4 regions of the Loigolactobacillus backii genome follow, and region 3 is predicted to be linked to each of the others. Evidence: predicted binding sites of a transcription regulator. Region 3 holds the regulator's gene; each other region holds the start of a gene.
What was found. The regulator NrdR, encoded in region 3, represses ribonucleotide reductase genes. The targets are predictions, from matches to a motif close to ACACNATATATNGTGT.
Positions count from the first base shown of each region.

Region 1: nrdD (anaerobic ribonucleoside-triphosphate reductase) is a predicted target of NrdR. The motif match lies at 1,445-1,460, and genes of this name have one in related genera.
Region 2: AYR53_RS06120 (deoxynucleoside kinase) is a predicted target of NrdR. The motif match lies at 3,794-3,809, and genes of this name have one in related genera.
Region 4: nrdH (glutaredoxin-like protein NrdH) is a predicted target of NrdR. The motif match lies at 2,471-2,486, and genes of this name have one in related genera.

Region 1 is NZ_CP014873.1:777,906-782,934, forward strand. It holds gene nrdD (anaerobic ribonucleoside-triphosphate reductase) at 1-1,333, opposite strand, end outside; gene AYR53_RS03275 (MDR family MFS transporter) at 1,687-3,066, opposite strand; gene AYR53_RS03280 (MarR family winged helix-turn-helix transcriptional regulator) at 3,102-3,539, opposite strand; gene rbsK (ribokinase) at 3,865-4,791, shown strand; gene AYR53_RS03290 (ABC transporter substrate-binding protein/permease) at 4,976-5,029, shown strand, end outside.
Region 2 is NZ_CP014873.1:1,403,354-1,408,382, forward strand. It holds gene AYR53_RS06110 (helix-turn-helix domain-containing protein) at 1-1,207, opposite strand, end outside; gene AYR53_RS06115 (IS1380 family transposase) at 1,447-2,757, opposite strand; gene AYR53_RS06120 (deoxynucleoside kinase) at 3,078-3,749, opposite strand; gene AYR53_RS06125 (Crp/Fnr family transcriptional regulator) at 4,063-4,740, shown strand.
Region 3 is NZ_CP014873.1:1,795,239-1,800,267, forward strand. It holds gene mutM (DNA-formamidopyrimidine glycosylase) at 1-324, shown strand, start outside; gene coaE (dephospho-CoA kinase) at 321-920, shown strand; gene nrdR (transcriptional regulator NrdR) at 1,271-1,771, shown strand; gene AYR53_RS08095 (replication initiation and membrane attachment family protein) at 1,782-3,155, shown strand; gene dnaI (primosomal protein DnaI) at 3,158-4,093, shown strand; gene thrS (threonine--tRNA ligase) at 4,406-5,029, shown strand, end outside.
Region 4 is NZ_CP014873.1:1,511,265-1,516,293, reverse strand. It holds gene tadA (tRNA adenosine(34) deaminase TadA) at 1-91, opposite strand, end outside; gene AYR53_RS06715 (aldo/keto reductase) at 118-966, opposite strand; gene AYR53_RS06710 (hypothetical protein) at 1,090-1,428, opposite strand; partial or broken gene AYR53_RS06705 (class I SAM-dependent methyltransferase) at 1,681-2,285, opposite strand; gene nrdH (glutaredoxin-like protein NrdH) at 2,594-2,821, shown strand; gene nrdE (class 1b ribonucleoside-diphosphate reductase subunit alpha) at 3,151-5,029, shown strand, end outside.

The DNA.
Region 1 (5,029 bases), 1.0 Mb from region 3:
GGATTTCCCAGAACTTAGCCTGATCGCCTTGTGATTCTAAAGCGATTCGCGGCAAATTAACCGTAACGACGCCTAAATTCATTCGGCCTGAGTTAACTTCTTTGCCGTTTTCATCTTTCCAGCCTTGTAAAAAGCTGCGGCAACCCATTGGTGCTTTGAACGATCCAGTTAATTCAACAATCTTGTCGTAAGATAAAATGTCAGGGTACATCCGTTTTGTGGCACATTCAATCGCAATTTGTTTAATATCATAATTAGGGTCAGTTTTGTCTAAATTCAAACCACGTTTCAAGGTAAAGACTAATTTAGGAAAAATTGCTGTTCGGTGTTCTTTACCAAGGCCCTTAATTCGTACCTGTAGAATTGCTTTTTGAATATCGCGTTCAATCCAACTTGAGCCTAAACCAAAGCCAAGTGTCGTAAATGGTGTCTGGCCCTGTGAAGAATACAAGGTGTTGATTTCGTATTCCAAGGCCTGCATAGCATCATAGATATCCTTGGTTGTCTTAGTTTTCGCAAAATCCTGTTGCTTTTGGTCGCCATCAATCCACTGTTTAGCATCCGTTAAGTGTTTTTGGTAATTTTTTTCTGCAAAGGGTGCCAATAATTCGTCGACTCGATCGGCGGAGCACCCACCATATTGACTAGAAGCAACGTTAGCGATAATTTGGCTCATTTGGGCAGTAGCCGTCTGAATCGAATGTGGTGGTTCTACTTCAGCGTTACCAATTTTAAAGCCGTGGGTTAGCATTTCTTTGAAATCAATCAAACAGCAATTTGTCATGGGGCTGTAAGGTTGATAATCGAGATCATGCCAGTGAATTTCACCCTTTAAATGCGCGTTGGCCACTTTTGCAGGAAGCATTTTTAGCCCAATTGCTTTGGCAACTGTGCCGGCAGTCAGGTCTCGTTGTGTATTGAAAACTTCACTGTCTTTGTTGGCATTTTCGTTAATAACGTTACGATCTTTATTTAATAATTTTTTGATTGTAAAGTTAATATCAGTTGCCTGATTGCGGGAAAAGTCACGTTTTGTTCGGTAATTAATGTATTCTTGAGCAATATCGTATTGGTGGTGATTTAACAGTGTTTGTTCAACAATATTCTGAATTTCGTAAATCTTTATATTTTTTGTAAAACGTTGGTTAATTTCGTTAATGGCGTCAGTCGTGACTTCTTCTAATGCTTGATTAATGATTGGATCAATTTCCTGATCAACTTGCGTGGCAGCCTTTACTAGTGCATTTTGAATTTTGTTGCCGTCAAACTGCATTAAACGACCGTCGCGCTTGATCACTTTAATTTGTAAAACTTTAGGTTGAATATCTAACATAATGAACACCTTTTTCTTTGTTAATACATCATATATTAAAGCATTCACCGCCAAATCGCAATTGATATCAATCAATATATAGGGGATTATTTCGCAAAATCAACTAAAATTTAACAATATATTGTGTATAAGACTGGCCGTTAAAAATAAATTCTGGGTTAATTAGGGTAGCTACAAGCTTAGGTGTGTCAAGGCAAATAAAATTACAATGGACAAAATTTTACCAATATTGGTGAATTAGATTGTTCCGCGTTAGCACTAAAAATAATTGAAAAGGCCGCAGTAAAATTTATTTTCGGCGCAGTCTTCTATAATCGGTGCAAGTTCAGAGTCTAACCCACCTTTCCGATGTGCTAGATATAGTCACGTTTTCTAAAGTTTAGGGTGAGCAAACAACTAATTAACACACAGACGGCGGCTACAAGGTAAGTTGTTTTAATTGCTTGTAAGGAACCTAATTGGGTAGCGACTTTTAGGCTATGCTGGGCCATTAATTGTGCAATGTTATTTTTTTGCAAAACGCTCATGATTCCAATTAATAACGCTGTCCCAAATGAACCTGATACTTGACGGATGGTTGTATACATCGCTGAGCCATCAGGAATGATTGCTTGAGGTAACGAATTAAAGGCCTCCGTTTGAATGGGCATGGTAACGACTGAAAGGCCTAACTGGCGAACGGCTTGGGCGGCAGTCACCCAGGCAAAGCTTGAATGCAGGCTTACGCGACTCAGCATAAGAGTACCAATCAGTAAAATAATGGTACCACCAAATGATAAATATTTGGCACCCCATTGATCGTACATCCGGCCACTAATTGGTGACATAACCGCAATTATCAAGGCGCCGGGCAACATAGCTAGACCAGAATAGATTGCGCTATAATGCATAACATTTTGCATATATAAAGGAAGTAACAGCATTCCGCCGTAAAGTGCCATCATTAAAAAGACGTTCACGATCACCGCAATGATGAAGTTATGACTTTTAAAAACGTTGAAGTTTAGTAATTTGTTACTGATATGTGTTTGTTGATAGACAAAGGCAATGACAATCAGTAGGCCAAGCAAACTAAAACCAAGAACGTTTTTAGACAGTATTGGCATTGTACCGGCATTACTGAAACCAAGTAACAGTGAGCCAAGACCAATACTTGAAAGGGCAACGCCACTCCAGTTAAGTTTTAATTTTTTATTCGTGCCCAGGTTACGTAGCATGATTGCTGCAAAAATAATATCCAAGATAATTAGAGGTGCAATCAGATAGAAAAGCGAACGCCAATTATACTGTTCAACTAAATAACCAGAAATGGTTGGACCAAGGGCTGGCGCAAAATTTAGTGCCAGACCAACCCAACCCATAGCAGTTCCACGTTTGTTAGCCGCGTACATATTCATGATGGAGACGTTCATTAGTGAGGCAATAACGCCGGCACCACCGGCCTGAATCATGCGTCCGGTGATTAATATCAGATAGCTAGGCGCCATTCCGGCAATAATTGTACCAAAAGCAAACACACACATTGCGGCCAAATAAAGTTGCCGGGTGGTGAAGCGTTGGATTAAATAGGCCGTTAGCGGGACCATAATACCATTAACTAACATGTAACCATTTGATAACCACTGTCCTTGTGCAGCAGTGATGTTAAATGACCGCATGATACTAGGTAGCGCCACGTTCATTAAAGTTTGATTTAAGAAGGCCAAGAAAGTTCCCATAACTAGGATCAACATAATTCCCCGATTATGTTTTATTTGTGCAGCGCTCACTATTTAATACCTTCTAACTTTTTTAGTAGTTCTGTTTGGGTTGCTAATAGTTCCGTTAATTTTGGCGTGGACATATCGTTAATTGGTGCTAGTTTTTTCCAAAAATCGGCGTAAGTTACTGCATATTTTTGTTGTCCTTTCGCAGTTGGACTAATATTGATTTTGCGCTTATTTGTTTGATCACGATCTTTAGTGACTAAGCCCTCCGCCACCATTCGGTCAACAATACCGGAAGTTGTGCTGTTACCTAGTCGTAAGGCGTTGGCAAGTTCCTCGAGTGAGCTAGGGTTTTTAGTTGCAAGGGCACCCAAAGCAATAATCCAAGTTTCAGTGAGCTGTTGTTCATTAGCTTGGTAATAAAAAATCCGGCGTGTTTCTTTTCTAAGCGAGCGCAGTGATAAAATTAAATCTTTAATTTCTATTTCGGCGTTATTCATTAGTACTCCTCATAATAATTATTCGTATACGAACTGTTCGTGCACGAAATATATTACGCGTTTTTCAGTGACTTTTCAAGGATACCTTGATGGCGCCTGCTTTAAATTAATCAAAGTAAGCGTATAAATTTAGTCCACTTTTAATGAAACGGATGAAAATATTGAGTCCTTAGATTAAAAAGCATAAACTTTATGTAGATGCATAGTGTCGTGATGGAATTGATAAAGTGAATAATCGCGGATGTGGCGTTAGGCGTTCAGAGGCCGTATTCTGGGGTACGTTTCGGCTAAACGTGCGCAATCAACCCAAAAGGAGAACGTAATTATGGCAAAGAATATTACAGTTATTGGCAGTTTGAATTTGGATATTCATATTCCGGTTGAACATATTCCGACTCAAGGAGAAACGCTTGGTTTGTTAAGGGCTAGTACGCAGGCGGCCGGTGGTAAGGGAGCAAATCAGGCCGTTGCTGCAGCGCGATTAGGTGCTCAGGTTCATTTTATTGGCGCAACGGGTAACGATGCTGCCGGGAGAATGTTGATTAGTAAATGCAAGGCTGAAGGTATTGATGTCAGTGCAATCAGCGCGCTTGATGGTAAAAATACTGGCCAGGCTTTTATTATTTTGGAGCCTGATGGTCATAATACGATTATGGTTGAAGGCGGCGCCAACAAGTTAGTTAGTAATGCGGCCATCGAAACTGCTGCGGACAAGATTAGGCAATCCGATATTGTGATCGCTCAACTAGAGACTAATTTTGAGCCCATTATCGCAACCTTTAAAATTGCTAAAGAAGCTGGTGTGCCGACAATTTTAAACCCGGCGCCTGCTAATAAACCAGTACCAGATGAGTTATTGCAACTGACTGATATCGTCACACCTAATGAAACCGAGGCCGCAACTTTAACCGGACATAAGGCAGTGACAGGGGCTGATTTCGCGGCAATTACTACCGCTTTTCAGACTAAAAGTATTCCTAATACATTGATTACCTTAGGTTCTAAGGGTGTCTATTATAATGTCGCCGCTCAAACTGGAGTCGTTGCGGCACATAAAGTTGCCCGGCCAGTCGATACAACGGCTGCTGGTGATACCTTTATCGGAGCGATGGCGGCCGTTTTAAATAAAGATCTTAGTAATGTTAAGGCCGCCATCGATTTTGCTAACGCGGCCTCCTCCTTGACCATTCAACGAGCTGGAGCGATGGATTCAATTCCAACTAAGGCTGAGGTTGATGCGTTGTTGTTTTAATTAATAAGTGACCAACGACAAAAACTAATTTTGTTGTCGTCCTTTTTATGATCAAAAATAATGTCTTGGCGTCCTTTAATTAGACTGAATTTAAATTTACATGCTTGCTAATTTATGAATAATAATTGAATAAATAATTAATCGGACGTATAATGATGATATTCTGATTGATGGAGCGAATGAGATGAAAAAAGGGCTGCAGTTATTTTTGGTTATTTGTTTAGTATTTATGGGGCTA
Region 2 (5,029 bases), 390 kb from region 3:
CAAATTGGCGTAGATAAGGGATCAGTAGGTAATAGAGGTAGTGCGCCAAACTCTTGTGGCAGCTATAGATAATTTTAAAGTCTGGGTTTGTTTTAATCGTTTGAAAATAATTTCTAATAATCTGGAATAGGTTAGATTGTTCGTATTCGGGATGCTCATGGGAATAAAAATCCATTAATTTTGGATGGTCTTCTTGTAAAACTTCTGCTGCCATGGCCAAGCGTAAGACATTGGTCGTCAATTGACGGTCATTTATAATCTTACTCTGTTTTTCAGGCACTGAATATTGAACTAGATAGGTCATAAAATTTTGAGTGAATTTCCAAACCGTATTGTTTTCAGTTGCGAAGTGTTTATAAAATTCTTGCGATTGATCGCTGAATTCTGGGGAAAATGAAATCGTGATGTATCGTGAAAAAAAGAAAAATTTATGTTCGTTTAACGACTGGTTTTTTGAAAGCCCAGGAATTACATCTTCAGCGAAAGATAATTTTTCAAAAGTAGCATTGTTGTGGGTTAGTAGATCGAAATCAGAACCATTATGGATTAAATAGCCATGTTCAACACGAGTACGGCAAATACCTAACATTAAAACTTCTTGTAATTCAACAATAATATCATTATTTTCCATGCCTATCCTTTGGTAATTGCGAAACATATCCTTAAATGAAAATTCATTAATTGGCCATTCAATACCATGAAAACCAATCCAATAGAAAGTAAACAGAAGTAGGCGAATATTGCGCTCATCACCGATAATTCTTAAATGGGTGTAAGAAAAGCGTAATGAATAACGATTCATAAATTTTTTAAGTGCTGCCGTCTTACGCAGTAAAGTTGATTTACTGACAAATTGTGTTTCACAAAAATTATCGATTGTTGGGTTTGCGTGTTGAACTAAATAATCAACAAATTGAAAAACCAATGAGTGCTTTAATAAAAATAAGCGATAACGATCAAGCGTAACATGAAAGGAATCTTGGGACATTAATTTATGGCGACCAACATTTTTATCAATGTTTTTATCCAGAACCCGCATATCCGTCAATAAATCCTGAAAAGCATTATAGGTCTGCTGATAAGATAGATTTAACGCGGTACTAATATCGTTTATAGTAAACGAATTGGCGTCGATGGTTTTTAGAACACGAAACATTAAAAATTTTTGGAGGTCCGTTTTTTCTAAAAACAGTTCTTCGAATAACATCCGTTTACCCCCCTATCTTTAACCTGTCTAATTTTACCCCGAATTATTCATACGAGGTTTAATATCGGCATACCGCACAATTTTGGACCAATTCTCGTGCTGCTATGGCGTAGTCAAACCAAGATGTACTGTTTTTGCTAAAGGCTACCAAATTATGGGGCTGGATAAATTTTTGATCCTCAATTTTGAGCATACTTGCCCCTTGGCCGAACCGACTTTTTTTGATTTTTTGCACCAGTTTAGCCCCACTGTAGCGCTTGGATTCGAGCTAACAGTTGATAAAACAAATCCTGATAGACGTGGTGGCGGCTTAATTTTAGATAAAGTTGCCGGCCGCTGGTCACCAGCTTACCCGCTACTTTAAACAGCCATAAGCGCAAGGTTGTAACCTGTAATCGCTGATGTTGTACAGGCAACAATTGGCGCATCAAGCTGACTAAATTATAAGCGAGGACACTGAGCATCATGCGGGCATAATTTGGTATAAATTGCGAGCTAGTCATTTTATCCAGGTAAAAGCCAGCCTTGGCTTCCTTGATATAGTTTTCCATTTGACCCCGTTGGTGATAGGCGTGAAATGCATCTTCGGCGACAAAACTCGTTAAATTGGACACGAGGTATTCATGTTGAAATAACAATTCACCAGCTGGTCGAGTTGATTTAATATAGATCTGGCGCGGCTTAGACCATGATCGGGCTTGATAAGACGCGCGATAATAATGGACCTCGGTCTCAGTCCAATTCTGCTCATCACTGATCTGAACAAAACGTTCAGCCAGTTGGTTCAGCCGCCGATTGGCTTTCAGGCGGATCAAGTAAAAAGTGTCGTTGGCTTCACAAGTTTCGTATAATTCTGGAGTCGCAAAGCCACTATCCCCGCGGACCAAGATATCAGCGTTCGGTTTGACTTGATGATAGTGCTGTAGTAGTGGTGTGATAAAGGGGGCAATATCCGTACTGGTATAAACATTACCTGGGCGCAATTGAGCCTTTAAACAGTGGCCCGTTTGCCCGTCAAAAGCGACCAGCGGATGGTAACCCGTGGTACCGTAATGCGCATTAAAGGCCGTTTTTTCCTGATGACCATGAGTATCGGCGTGAGTCGAGTCAATATCGAGGATCAGCTGTTGTTGCTTGGCGCCAGTCCACGCTTGGTCAAGCAATGCTTGATTCAACGTTTGTAATGAGGTGATGGTCTGCTCGTCACAGCGTTGCCAAAAACGGGATAATGACGGTTGTGAGGCCAATTGCGGTTGTGCCAATAGTAATTTAAATGTGGGGTCATTGCGCAAACTGGTGGCAGCTAGATCGGCCGGGTAACCGGCGATCAACTGCAGCACGACCTGTTCTAGTAGACTAACGTTGCTGTAACGAGCGTAATGGCGCTGGTCATCAAAATGGACTAATTGATACGCTAAGGTCGTGAAATTGAGTTGCGCCATTAATTCTTTGACCAACACTAGCCCAGCATCAGTGGAAAGTTCACCACCAGTGTGCGAAATATGTAATTTAGGATTGAAATTAACTCGTTTTCCCGGTAAAGTTGCCATGAGAAGGACCTCTTTCTTTGGGTGGATAGCTGACTTGTGGTGAATCAACTATACCAAATCGGAGGTTCTTTTTCTGCACTAAAAAGGTGAAAAATAAAAAACACAGTACCGCCCATGATACCGGGGTGACACTGTACTTGGAGAACTTATGGTGAATAATTCAGGTTTACTTTACTATTATGGCAAAGATTTGCAACAGCAACAATCTTTTGAAAGTCTGCTAAACCAACTGTTTTACTTAGATTGTTACCTGCTTTGCCGAAAAAAGGCCCGTCTAAATTTGGAAGAGATCCTTCAAAATTAAACGGGCAATAAGTTATTTAGTTGTGGTTACCAACAGCGTTTAATTGATTTAACCGTGGGAGAGTATCTAATTTTTGTTCAATGAGCGTTAGAACCTTTTTGCGTGCTAGCTCATCTTCAACAAAATCAAGACTATCACCATTAATTTGCATCTTCGGGCTTTCATGGTAGGATTCATACCAAGTGTTGTAACGCTGATTTAGTTCATGATAGTAATTGTAAAGGGTAGGATCTTGATCAATTTGTTCGTAAGGACGATTGCGTTTTTGTATCCGCGTTAACATAGTTTCGAAAGAAATGTTGATGTGAATAAGTAAGTCTGGTTTCTTCTTATAAGTTGTGTGCGGTAATTCTTGCATCATATTTTTCATCAGTGAATCGTAGACGCCAACCTCGGTTTCAGTAGCACGCCCTAGATCTGCGTTTAAGTGAAAAAGCAGTGAGTCTTCAAAAATAGAACGATCCATTACGCTTTCACTTTGTTGATCCGCCAATTTAAGCTGAGCAAGACGTTTATTTAGAAAGTAAATTTGCAGTAGAAATGCATATTTTTTAGGATCCTTATAAAAAAATGGTAAAACGGGGTTGTCATCGACAGATTCGTAAAATGCTTTAGTGTGGAGACGTTGTGCTAATAAGGTAGTGAGACTAGTTTTACCCGCTCCAATAGTACCTGCTAATACAATCATAATTGCTGAGCTCCTTAATTAATTGGTGGACTACCAAAATTTGAATACTATATATTGTACCATCAACTGTGATGATTGCAATATGTTGCTATTAGTTTTATATCTCAGCAAATTTAACGATGTAACTTGATTCAAATCAATTCCCTATGACAATTAAATGTGTAAAATGATAGTTAATAAAAGTGATTAAGCAAAATAGACTTTGAAGATTGAAAAGAAAAGAGTATAAGGTTTGTGCTGAGGGGATAAGTACTCTTGGTCAGTGAAGTTTGTGATGGCGTAAAGTAAACTTTGGAAATAAAGGAGGACAAAAATGTATTCAACTCATGACTACACAGCGTGTTTAAGTTTGGTACCAATTTTTGAAACATTACCACATGCTGATTTAAAAACAATTGCAACGGTGATTCGACCAACAAAACAACCACGTGGAACTATTCTATATCAGGCAACTGACTTGGCCGATACGCTTTACATTGTTGACTCCGGGCAAGTTAAGATCTACCAGTTGGCCGCAAATGGCCGCGAACAGTTACTACATTTACTAAATCCAGGAGATTTTGATGGTGAATATGCCTTGTTTAAGGAAAACCAGGCCCATCAGTCTTACGCAGAAACTTTAACTGAAGCGACCGTTTGTGAGATACGACGTCAAGATTTCCAAAAGCTACTATTAGATTACCCGTCAATTGCGTTACGTATTTTAAATGTACTGGCAAAGCGAATTCAACTTTTGGAACAACAAACAACACGTGTAACTACGGAAAGCATTGAAACTAGATTGGCACTTTATTTATTGGATATGGCGGATGCAGATAAAACGGATGAGTTTAAACTACCAATGAAGAAAAAGGAATTGGCCACTTATTTAGGGACAACGCCTGAAACGATATCACGAAAATTAACGGCTTTTGAAGAAGCAGGTTACATTAAGCAAATACCGCAGAGAATGATTCAGATTCGTAACCGGGATGGATTGTTATTTGTCTGATTCCAATGTTACTTTAAATGATGAATAAATGAATATTTAGCAATTATTATACTGGATTTAAAATGGAAATCCGAATCCTAGTTTTAAGTATAACTATAATTGTTCGTGCATAAGTTTTTTCCTGATTTATTTAGAAGATATGCTTGACCGTGGGACGTATTGTTGGTATAGTTATTTCTGTTGTTAAAGCAGTCACGAATCAATTCTGATTCATAGAAAAGTTCTTGACAACAAATTAGATTCTTGCTAAACTATAAAAGTTGTCGCGTTAAGCAAACTTGAATATTGA
Region 3 (5,029 bases):
AATATTTACGCCGATGAGGTACTTTGGTTAAGCGGTATTAATCCGCTACAGCCGGCCAATACGTTGACAGATCAACAGGTGAAGTTATTACACGATAATATTATTGCTGAAATGAAACAGGCAATTAAGGCTAAGGGAACAACAATTCGTAGTTATACGGATGCCTACGGAGCCACTGGTGGTTTTCAGTTATCATTACACGTTTACGGACGCGAAGGTGAGGCCTGCGAACGTTGTGGTGGCACGATTGAAAAGACGCGATTGGCCCAACGCGGAACGCATTTCTGTCCTCACTGTCAAGTGTTAAACGTACCAACAAAATGACCGTGATTTTGGGCCTTACTGGCGGAATTGCCAGTGGCAAATCGACTGTGAGTCGTTATTTAAATGAATTTGGTTTTCCAGTAGTTGATGCCGATATCATTGCGCGGGAAGTTGTTGAACCAGGTACGATTGGGCTGCAACAAATTATTGCCACTTTTTCTGAAGCTGTGTTAAAGGCGGACGGTCATTTAAACCGGCAATATCTTGGGCGGATAGTTTTTGGCCAATCGAAGGAATTAGCAAAACTAACGAAGATTACGGCGCCCTTGATTCGGGAAACCATCACTAAACGTTTACAATTATTAAAAGAAAAGAAAGCGTCATTAATTGTTTTAGATGTTCCGTTAATGTTTGAAACTGGTTATGATAAGTTGACCGATGTGACTTTATTAGTTGAGATTCCGAAAGAATTGCAATTGCAACGGCTAATGAGGCGTGATCAGTTAACCTATACTGCCGCATTGGCGCGAATTAATACGCAGTGGCCATTGGCAAAAAAGCGTGCCTTAGCGGACGTCGTGATTGACAATAGTGGTACGGTTGCACAAACAAAACAGCAAATGTTAGATTTTTTAAAACAGAATCATTTTGTTTAATGTGTTACCAAATTAGCGAGGTTTCGCTTAAGCGACAATATCTTTTAATAAAGTTACTTGGCTGAAAGTATGATGAAAATGGTCGGCTATTGCGTGATTTAAAACCTTTTCTAGTATTTAGCTAGCTAATTTGGCCTAAAAATATTGGCACAAGTACTGTCGCTCGGGTTATATCCTTGCCTAATCAATCTGGCCAATAATGCTTTTCAATTATGGTGTAGAATCTAACTGGCTTTTCAATCAATAAGGTGAGGAATTTTTCCTGACCTTATTTGATTGTTGGACTTGCACCAATGGATTAATGGTATACTATTTCAGGTAAAGAACACTAAAGATGAGAGGTGTTAATTATGCAATGTCCTCGTTGCCATCACAATGGTTCGCGAGTTGTTGATTCACGGCCAACAGATGAAGGCCGGGTTATTCGCCGCCGCCGGGAATGTGAAAATTGTGGTTTCCGTTTTACAACGTTTGAACGCGTAGAACAAACACCGTTATTGGTTATTAAAAAGAATGGTACGCGGGAAGAGTTTAATCGTGAGAAGATTTTGCGTGGGTTAATTCGTTCTGCTGAAAAACGGCCTGTGACCATGGAACAAATGACGCAGATTGTTGATGAAGTTGAAAATAAGGTGCGTTCATTGGGTGAAAATGAAGTCGCCTCACAGGCAATTGGTGAATACGTCATGGGCTTACTAGCAGATGTTGACGAAATTGCTTATATTCGTTTTGCTAGTGTCTACCGGCAATTTAAGGATATGAATGTTTTTCTAAAAGAATTAAACGATATGGTAGAAAAAGATAAAAAACAAACTAATGATAAGAAATCAACGGATCAACCCAAAAAGTGAGGTGTGATGGTTGCAAAATGCCTTTTCTAATTTAAGTCCTAGAGACGGCTTTCTAGTGACTAAGGCAAATTATTTATCGGACTTTGATCGGCAAATTCTGACTTATTTATACCAGCCATTAATGGGAGTTACTGCGTTTAGTTTATTTTTAACGCTTTGGACGGAAATTGTACCGAACCCGCTGTTATCTGATCAAAAACCACATACAACTTTATTGGCACTGTTAAATATTGATTTACCGGATTTTTATGATAGCCGCCTACGTTTGGAGGCATTGGGTCTACTAAAAACTTATACGCGAACAGTCCCAGAAGGGCGTTATTTCGTTTATGAACTTTACGCCCCTCAGGCACCAAATGCTTTTTTTAAAGACGATTTATTGAGCTTATTGCTTTATGAAGCAGTTGGTGAAGAACGATTTAACGTTCTAAAAGATAAGTTTCGGTTACGTGTGGTCAGCAAAAAGGATTTAACGGAAATAACAAAAAATTTCCTCGAAGTTTTTCACGTGAACTCCGCCTTATTGGATAGTCCACCGGCCACAATTGCAGAAACCAAATCTGAATTTCAAGTAAAGGTGGCTAACCGTCCCAGCGTTACTTCAGAAGCTGAGCAAAGTTTTGATTGGTCATTTTTTAAGCAACAGCTAAAATCAAGTTTTGTTGACGATAAACAAGTAGACGAAAATCACCAATTAATTTTAACGATGCACCAGCTCTACGGAATTAGTGAATTAGAAATGGCACAATATATTGGTGAAAGTGTCAATGTGGCAACCAATCAATTGGATGTTAAGGCGTTCCGGCAATTGATTGCCCGCCAGTTTCGGGGACAATCAAATTTGACAACCGAAAAAACGGCCGTGACACGGAAAAATTTATCCAGCCAAGAATTAAAGAAGGCCGGTTTTAGTGCCTCTGATCAAAAATTAATTGCGGTTAGTCGTCAGTATTCGCCAGTCGAATTTCTACAACAACTAAAACAGCAACAGGGTGGTTATGTTGCCAGTAGTGAGGAACGGGTGCTGGAGCGTTTAGTTAAGCGGCAAGTGTTTCCTAACTCGGTCATTAATATTTTGATTCATTATATGATCAATGTCCGTAAAATGCCGACGTTAAATCAAAGTTATTTGGATAGCGTTGCCAATGGCTGGCTGCAGCACCATGTAACAACGCCTGAGGCCGCAATGAGTGAGGTTAAAGAATTCTACAAGCCTAAGAAAGTAACTAAGAAAAGAACGCGGGGGACAACTCGCCAAGAGACACTACCTGAGTGGGCCCAGGAAGGCTTTAAGGCGCCTAAGGAAGCTGTCTCTAATGAACAAGAACTGGCCCTGCAAAAGAGTCTAAAGGCACTGAAAACGTTACGAAAGGGTGGTGAGTAGTAATGGAAGATATGGGAAAAAATTTGCGCATTTTAATGAATCGTCGAAACCTTAATCAGCATTATGATGAACTAATGGCACGAGTTATGAAGGATACTGACGTTCAGCAATTCATTACGGCTAATCAGAAGGCCATCGATCAGGCAACAATTGATCGTTCGGCGGCCAAGCTCTATGAGTTTGTAACTGAGAAGCATAAATTTTTGTCTGATAAAGCTTCTTTGGCCCCTGGCTACGAGCCAAAACTTTTCTTAAATCACCACTTCATTGACGTTACTTATGTTCCAACGGCAGAATTGGTTGCAGAACAAAAGGATAACGCCTTACGTTCACGGGTACACTCAATTAATATGCCTAAGAATATTCAGGCGGCACGTTTGGATCAGTTCTATCCAGAAAATCGTACTGGGGCACTTCAGGCTGGCGTTACCTTTGTTACTGATTACATCAAAGAACCAAAAAAATTTCACCAAGGACTTTACCTGTATGGTAGTTTTGGTGTAGGTAAAACGTATTTACTGGGAGCAATTGCCCATGAATTGGCGGTCAATGGTTTTCAGACAACGCTACTACATTTCCCAACGTTTGCAGTAGAAATGAAGAACGCAATTGGGCAGAATAATTTAATGGAAAAAATTGATGTCATTAAAAAAGCACCAATTTTGATGTTAGATGATATCGGCGCCGATTCAATGTCTAGTTGGATTCGGGATGACGTTTTAGGTGTTATTCTTCAATTTCGAATGCAAGAAGAGTTAACGACTTTTTTCTCCTCTAATTTTTCAATGCAGGCGTTAGAAAAAGAACATCTAACAGTTAGTCAACGGGGTGAAAATGAGCCCCTGAAGGCAAAACGAATTATGGAACGTGTTCGTTTCTTGAGTCAGGAAGTTGAATTGTTAGGCCAGAATCGTCGCTTGAAGCCGAAAAATAATTAGATTAATTTTCAAGGTAGACTTGAATTAACAAATCGAGTGTGGTTCAATAAAAGTATCAACGAAGAAAGACAACTTTAACGAGAATTTACTTAAAGAGAGTGCACTGGTGCTGAGAAGTGCATAAGTAAAAGCGTTATTGACCGCTTTTTGAGATGCTCAATGCAAAGTTGAGCCGGTACGCAACCGTTAATAGCGCTAATAAGGAAACTTCATTTTGAAGTTTTAAATTTTGGGTGGAACCACGTTTATACGTCCCTGAAGCAACTATTGCTTCAGGGACTTTTTTTATTTATTTTAAGGAGGAATTTAGATATGGCAGAAATTACGTTAACGTTCCCTGATGGTGCTAAAAAGGCATTTGAAGAGACGGCTAGTGTGGCCGATGTGGCTAAGTCGATCAGCGTTAGTCTTGGTAAAAAGGCAATTGCGGGTAAATTGGATGGTGCACTAGTTGATTTGACTGCACCTTTAAAGCATGATGGGGCAATTGAGATTATTACCAAAAATGATCCCGCTGCACTACAAGTTCTTTGGAATACTGCTAGTTTAACGTTAGGTGCTGCTTTAAAGCATTTGTATCCAGAAATGCGATTCGGTGAACACGCCGTAACGGAGCACGGCTTCTATTATGATACAGATAATAATAAAAAACCGGTATCAGAGGATGATCTTGAGGCAATCAATCAAGAAATGCGCAAATTGGTTGAACAGGATGGTAAAATTACGCGTAAAACAGTTACTAAGGCTGCTGCTTTAGCACAGTTCAAGGATGATCAGTATAAAACGACTTTACTTAACAACTTGGATAGTGACGAAGTTGTTTTGTATCATTTAGATGATTTCGTTGATTTTGGTGAACAAGGTGTTTTACCAGATACGAAGGTTTTGAAGGTATCGAAGCTTTTGTCTGTCGCCGGTGCTTATTGGCAAGGTAAG
Region 4 (5,029 bases), 280 kb from region 3:
CAATCGGCACTTCACCGATCAAGGCCGCCGTTTTTGCTTCAAATAAGGCCTCACGCATATAAAATTCTTTTTCAGTTTGCTCAAATACCAAATTCCTAACTCCATTCCTACTATTAATTAAATAATCGCCAAGGGCCGCTTTTTAGTCGGTGCCGGAAAGGCTGCGTCAATCTGCACTATTTCTGCCGGCGTTAACGTGACATCAGCCGCCGCCAAATTAGCCTGCATGTGTTTCCACTGACTAGTTTGGGGAATCGCAAGCAGCTGTGGTTGCCGAATCGTCCACGCTAATAAAAGCTGCATCGACGTAATTTGGTGTGCCTTAGCAATTTTTTGAATCACAGGATTAGCCGTCAATTGCTGGCCTCGACTATCCCCCTGGGCAATCGGCGAGTAGGCAATAAAAGGAACCCCATTTTTCAGTTGCCAAGGTAATAAATCGTATTCCACGCCGCGGTCCGCCAAATTATACAAATCTTCATTGGCAAAAACGTCCGCACCGTTAGTTTCTTGAAACAATTCTAACATATCAGCTGTATCAAAGTTAGAGACACCCCAATGCCGAATCTTGCCCGCTTGCTGTAATTGACGCAGCCCGGTAATTGTTTCCTTTAACGGAACTTGCCCCCGCCAATGAAGTAAATAAAGGTCGAGGTAGTCCGTTTGCAGTCGTTTCAAACTGGCGGTTAAACTCTGCTTCATCCGCTTGATTGATGCGTTTTGCGGATAGAATTTTGAAACCAAAAATAATTTTTCCCGGGTATACGGCTTAATAGCCGCACCGACCAATTCTTCGGAACGACCGTCCCCATACATTTCCGCGGTATCAATGAGATTGCTACCGTGCTCAAGGCCGTAACGCAGCGCCTGAATTTCTCCGCCGCGTTTATTCGGATCGTCGCCCATGTGCCAAGTTCCCATCCCAATGACGGGCAAGCGCTCGCCCTTAAAATCTAGATAACGCATTTTTAACTTCCTTTCAAAACAAAGTTGCTACGATAAATAAACGCTGATTAGGGCCACCGCGATCATTAAAGCACGGGACAAAAAGAGCTCCCGCAGCAATTAGCTTTTCGGGAGCCCATTATTTTAATGCCGGTATTCGTGTAGCCAATCTTTCAACGTTGCAGTCAATTCATTAGCTGCGTTGCCTGCTGAGCCAACGTACACACCAGCCTTATTGCGAACTTTGCTTAACTTTTCAACCGCATTAACCAAGTGATTGAGATCATCGTTGTCAATTCGATCAACGAGGTCAAGTATCCGCTCGTTGCCCTTAAGGTTGTCCCGCACGAACGTTTTCACTTTATACCGATTTCTACGGGTTTGAATTTGTTCGACAATGGCATCCGCTGCTAAATAGGCGCCGGTTGCGGCAAGCGTTGTCGTAATACCAATACCAAGTAAAATTTTGCTACCAGTTTTCATAAAGTCAGCCTCCTTATTAGAGAGAGTGCCTAAAAAGGCGTTCAGCCCCTGAGCATTAGCCTAGACCACCAAACGATCCGCTTCGCGTATCGTTTGGCGATCGTAGCTAAGCACAAGGAGTTGCCTTTTTAGTCACGTTTCATTTCCACCAGAATCAGTCCGAAAAATAATTTCCAACCGATCTAGTAAAGTATCCAGTAATGCTTAATTTCAGTGTACCATAATCTTGCTTCCTTGGGGACTAAAGCGCACTCATACTTGCTTAACACTTTGAATAATATAGTAACCTTTATTTTTCTTCACGATTGTTGCGTTGCCAAAGGTTTCTTGCATCGTTTTTTGGGCGGAAGGTGCACCCTGTTTTTTCTGTAAAACAATCGTTAACGTTCCCCCTGGCAGTAAGTGATCCTTGGCGCCAACTAAAATCCCCGTCACGACTTGTTTACCAGCCCGGACCGGCGGATTGGATAAAATAGCCGCGTACTGCTTCTCTACAGCTGCGTATTGATCAGAAGTGAAAATAGCAACGTTAGCCACGTGATTATTTGCGGCATTTTCCCGGGCCAATGATAAAGCCAGCTCATTGACGTCCACCAGATCAACTTGGCGTTCAGGAGCCTCTTTGGCCAACGCTAACCCAATTGGGCCGTAACCGGCACCCACATCCAGTAAATCACCTGCAGGCAAGTCAGTAAAACTAAACGCTTCTAGTAAGGTGCGTGTCCCGAAATCAACGGTTCGTTTTGAAAACACACCATTATCAGTTACAAAATGAAATTCGTGGCCTCGCAACGTAAACGACCAATCTTTTTTTCGTGAACCACATCAGGATTTTCTGAATAATAATAATTTGTCATGATTAAATTCCCCCGGAGCTATAATTAATTTATTAAATTTTTATTTTTAGGAATCAGGCCTACGTCGCCGCCCTTTTGGACTCAAAATTGACAACCTAACGACCATTTTTGACCCCCAAAACATACTCAAACGAAATGGCTTGTGGTAAACTAATTGTACCATGAATCGCCAGAAGTTCCGGCCAACACTATATCTAGTAGCTATTTTAAATTTAGCTACCGAATATAGTGTTTTTTGTTGATTTATTGTAAGTGACTGGTTATACTAAGAACATAAACAAAAAGTACCAGAGAGAAAGGTGAACCACATGAATAACTTAACAGTTTACACAAAAAATGGTTGCATGCAGTGCAAGATGACTGAACGCTTCCTCAATTCGCACAATATTCCTTTTACAGAACACAATATTGATCAAGAACCAGAATACGTCGACTATCTGCGGGAAAAGGGCTTTCAAGCAACACCAGTGATTGAAGCATCAGACATCAGCTTCACCGGCTTCCGCCCCGACCAATTACGCCAATTAGCAGTTTAAAGTGATAAAAGTGGCGGTCAAACGCTTATGCTTACGCCATTTTACCGCTTAAACATCATAATAGCACCAGATTCCAATAAGTAACCAACTTAGCAACGTCGTAAACCATAAGACACAACGTTTCTCGCACCACTTGCGGGAACGCCGGGTGCCTTTTATTTTTTGCTCAGAGTGTTTGAAAAGACGGTTAGATTCTGAGGATTAGCCTTTTCAAACACGTTTCCACTAAACTAGTCAGGAAAGTACTAACTAGAAGTACTTTCCCAGCAGGTTTACAACCAACTATTTTTTGCTCAATCCCTATCGATCATTAAGAAAGTGGTGTCCAAATGTCTTTAAAAACAATTGATCCGCAAAGTGTTTCTTACTACGCTTTAAATAATGAAATTAACATCCCCGTTGACGGCCAAATCCCGTTGAATAAGGATAAAGAAGCTTTAAAGGCCTTTTTAAGTGAAAATGTCGTGCCAAACACTAAAGTCTTCCCTAATTTTCAAGCTAAGATCTCCTTCTTAGTCGACCATCAATATCTAGAAAAGCCCTTCTTGGCCGACTACTCCGCCGACTTCATTGATCAATTACACAATTACTTGGAGGACGCCAATTTTAAGTTCAAGTCATTCATGGCCGCTTATAAATTTTACGCCCAGTACGCCTTAAAAACTAACGACGGCGAATATTACCTTGAAAGCTTTCAGGATCGGGTTTTATTTAACGCCCTCTACTTCGCTGCTGGTGATGAGAAATTGGCTCATGATATTGCCGATGAAATGATCCACCAGCGCTACCAACCCGCAACACCCAGCTTTTTGAATGCCGGCCGTGCTCGTCGTGGCGAATTGGTTTCTTGTTTCTTGCTCCAAACTACGGACGACATGAATTCAATCGGCCGAACAATTAACTCGGCCCTGCAACTTTCTCGCATTGGTGGCGGTGTTGGGATTACTTTGACCAACCTACGCGCGGCCGGCGATCCAATCAAGCACGTTGAAGGTGCCGCTTCTGGCGTTTTACCGGTCATGAAATTATTAGAGGATTCATTCAGTTATTCTAACCAATTAGGCCAGCGCCAAGGTGCCGGAGTCGTTTACCTAAACGCCTTCCACCCAGACGTAATCGCTTTTCTTGGTGCTAAAAAAGAAAATGCCGACGAAAAGTATCGTTTAAAGACGTTATCACTGGGCTTAGTTGTGCCGGATAAATTTTACGAATTGGCGCGTAAGGACGCTGACATGTACTTGTTTAGCCCCTACGACGTTGAACGAATTTACGGCAAGCCATTTTCTTACGTTGATATCACCAAAGAATACGATAAAATGGTCGCCAACCCTGATATTCGGCATAAGAAAATTAAGGCTCGTGACCTGGAAAATGAAATCAGTAAATTACAACAGGAATCCGGTTATCCTTACATCGTCAACGTTGATACGGCCAACCGGGCTAACCCAATTGACGGTAAAATTATCATGAGTAATTTGTGTTCCGAAGTTTTACAAGTTCAGACCCCTTCAAAAGTTAATAATGAACAGAATTACGATCAATTGGGAACGGACATTAGCTGTAACTTAGGTTCAACGAACATCCCGAATTTGATGCACGCAAAAGACTTTGGCCACTCCGTTGAAACCATGGTTCGCGCCCTAACTTTTGTCACTGACAATTCAAACATTGACGTTGTTCCATCCATTCAAAATGGTAACCATAAGGCGCACACAATTGGTTTAGGGGCAATGGGCCTGCACAGCTACTTTGCCAAGGAGCACATGATGTACGGCGATCAAGAAAGCCTTGACTTCACCAACATCTATTTCCTTCTATTAAACTACTGGACGTTAAAGGCTTCCAACGAAATTGCCCGGGAACGCCACGAAACTTTCGTTAACTTTGAAAACAGCAAATACGCTGACGGCAGCTATTTTGATAAGTACGTCAACCAAGATTGGCAGCCAAAGACGAAAAAGGTTCAGGAACTTTTCAAGGATATTTTCATTCCATCCAAAGCCGATTGGCAAGCACTAAAGGCAGCGGTCATGAAAGATGGTTTGTACCACCAAAACCGAATGGCTGTCGCACCCAATGGCTCGATTTCTTACATTAACGACACCTCGGCTAGCTTGCAGCCAATCGTTAACCGAATTGAAGATCGTCAAGAAAAGAAGATTGGTACGATTTATTACCCAGCGCCTTACCTTTCTAACGACACAATGC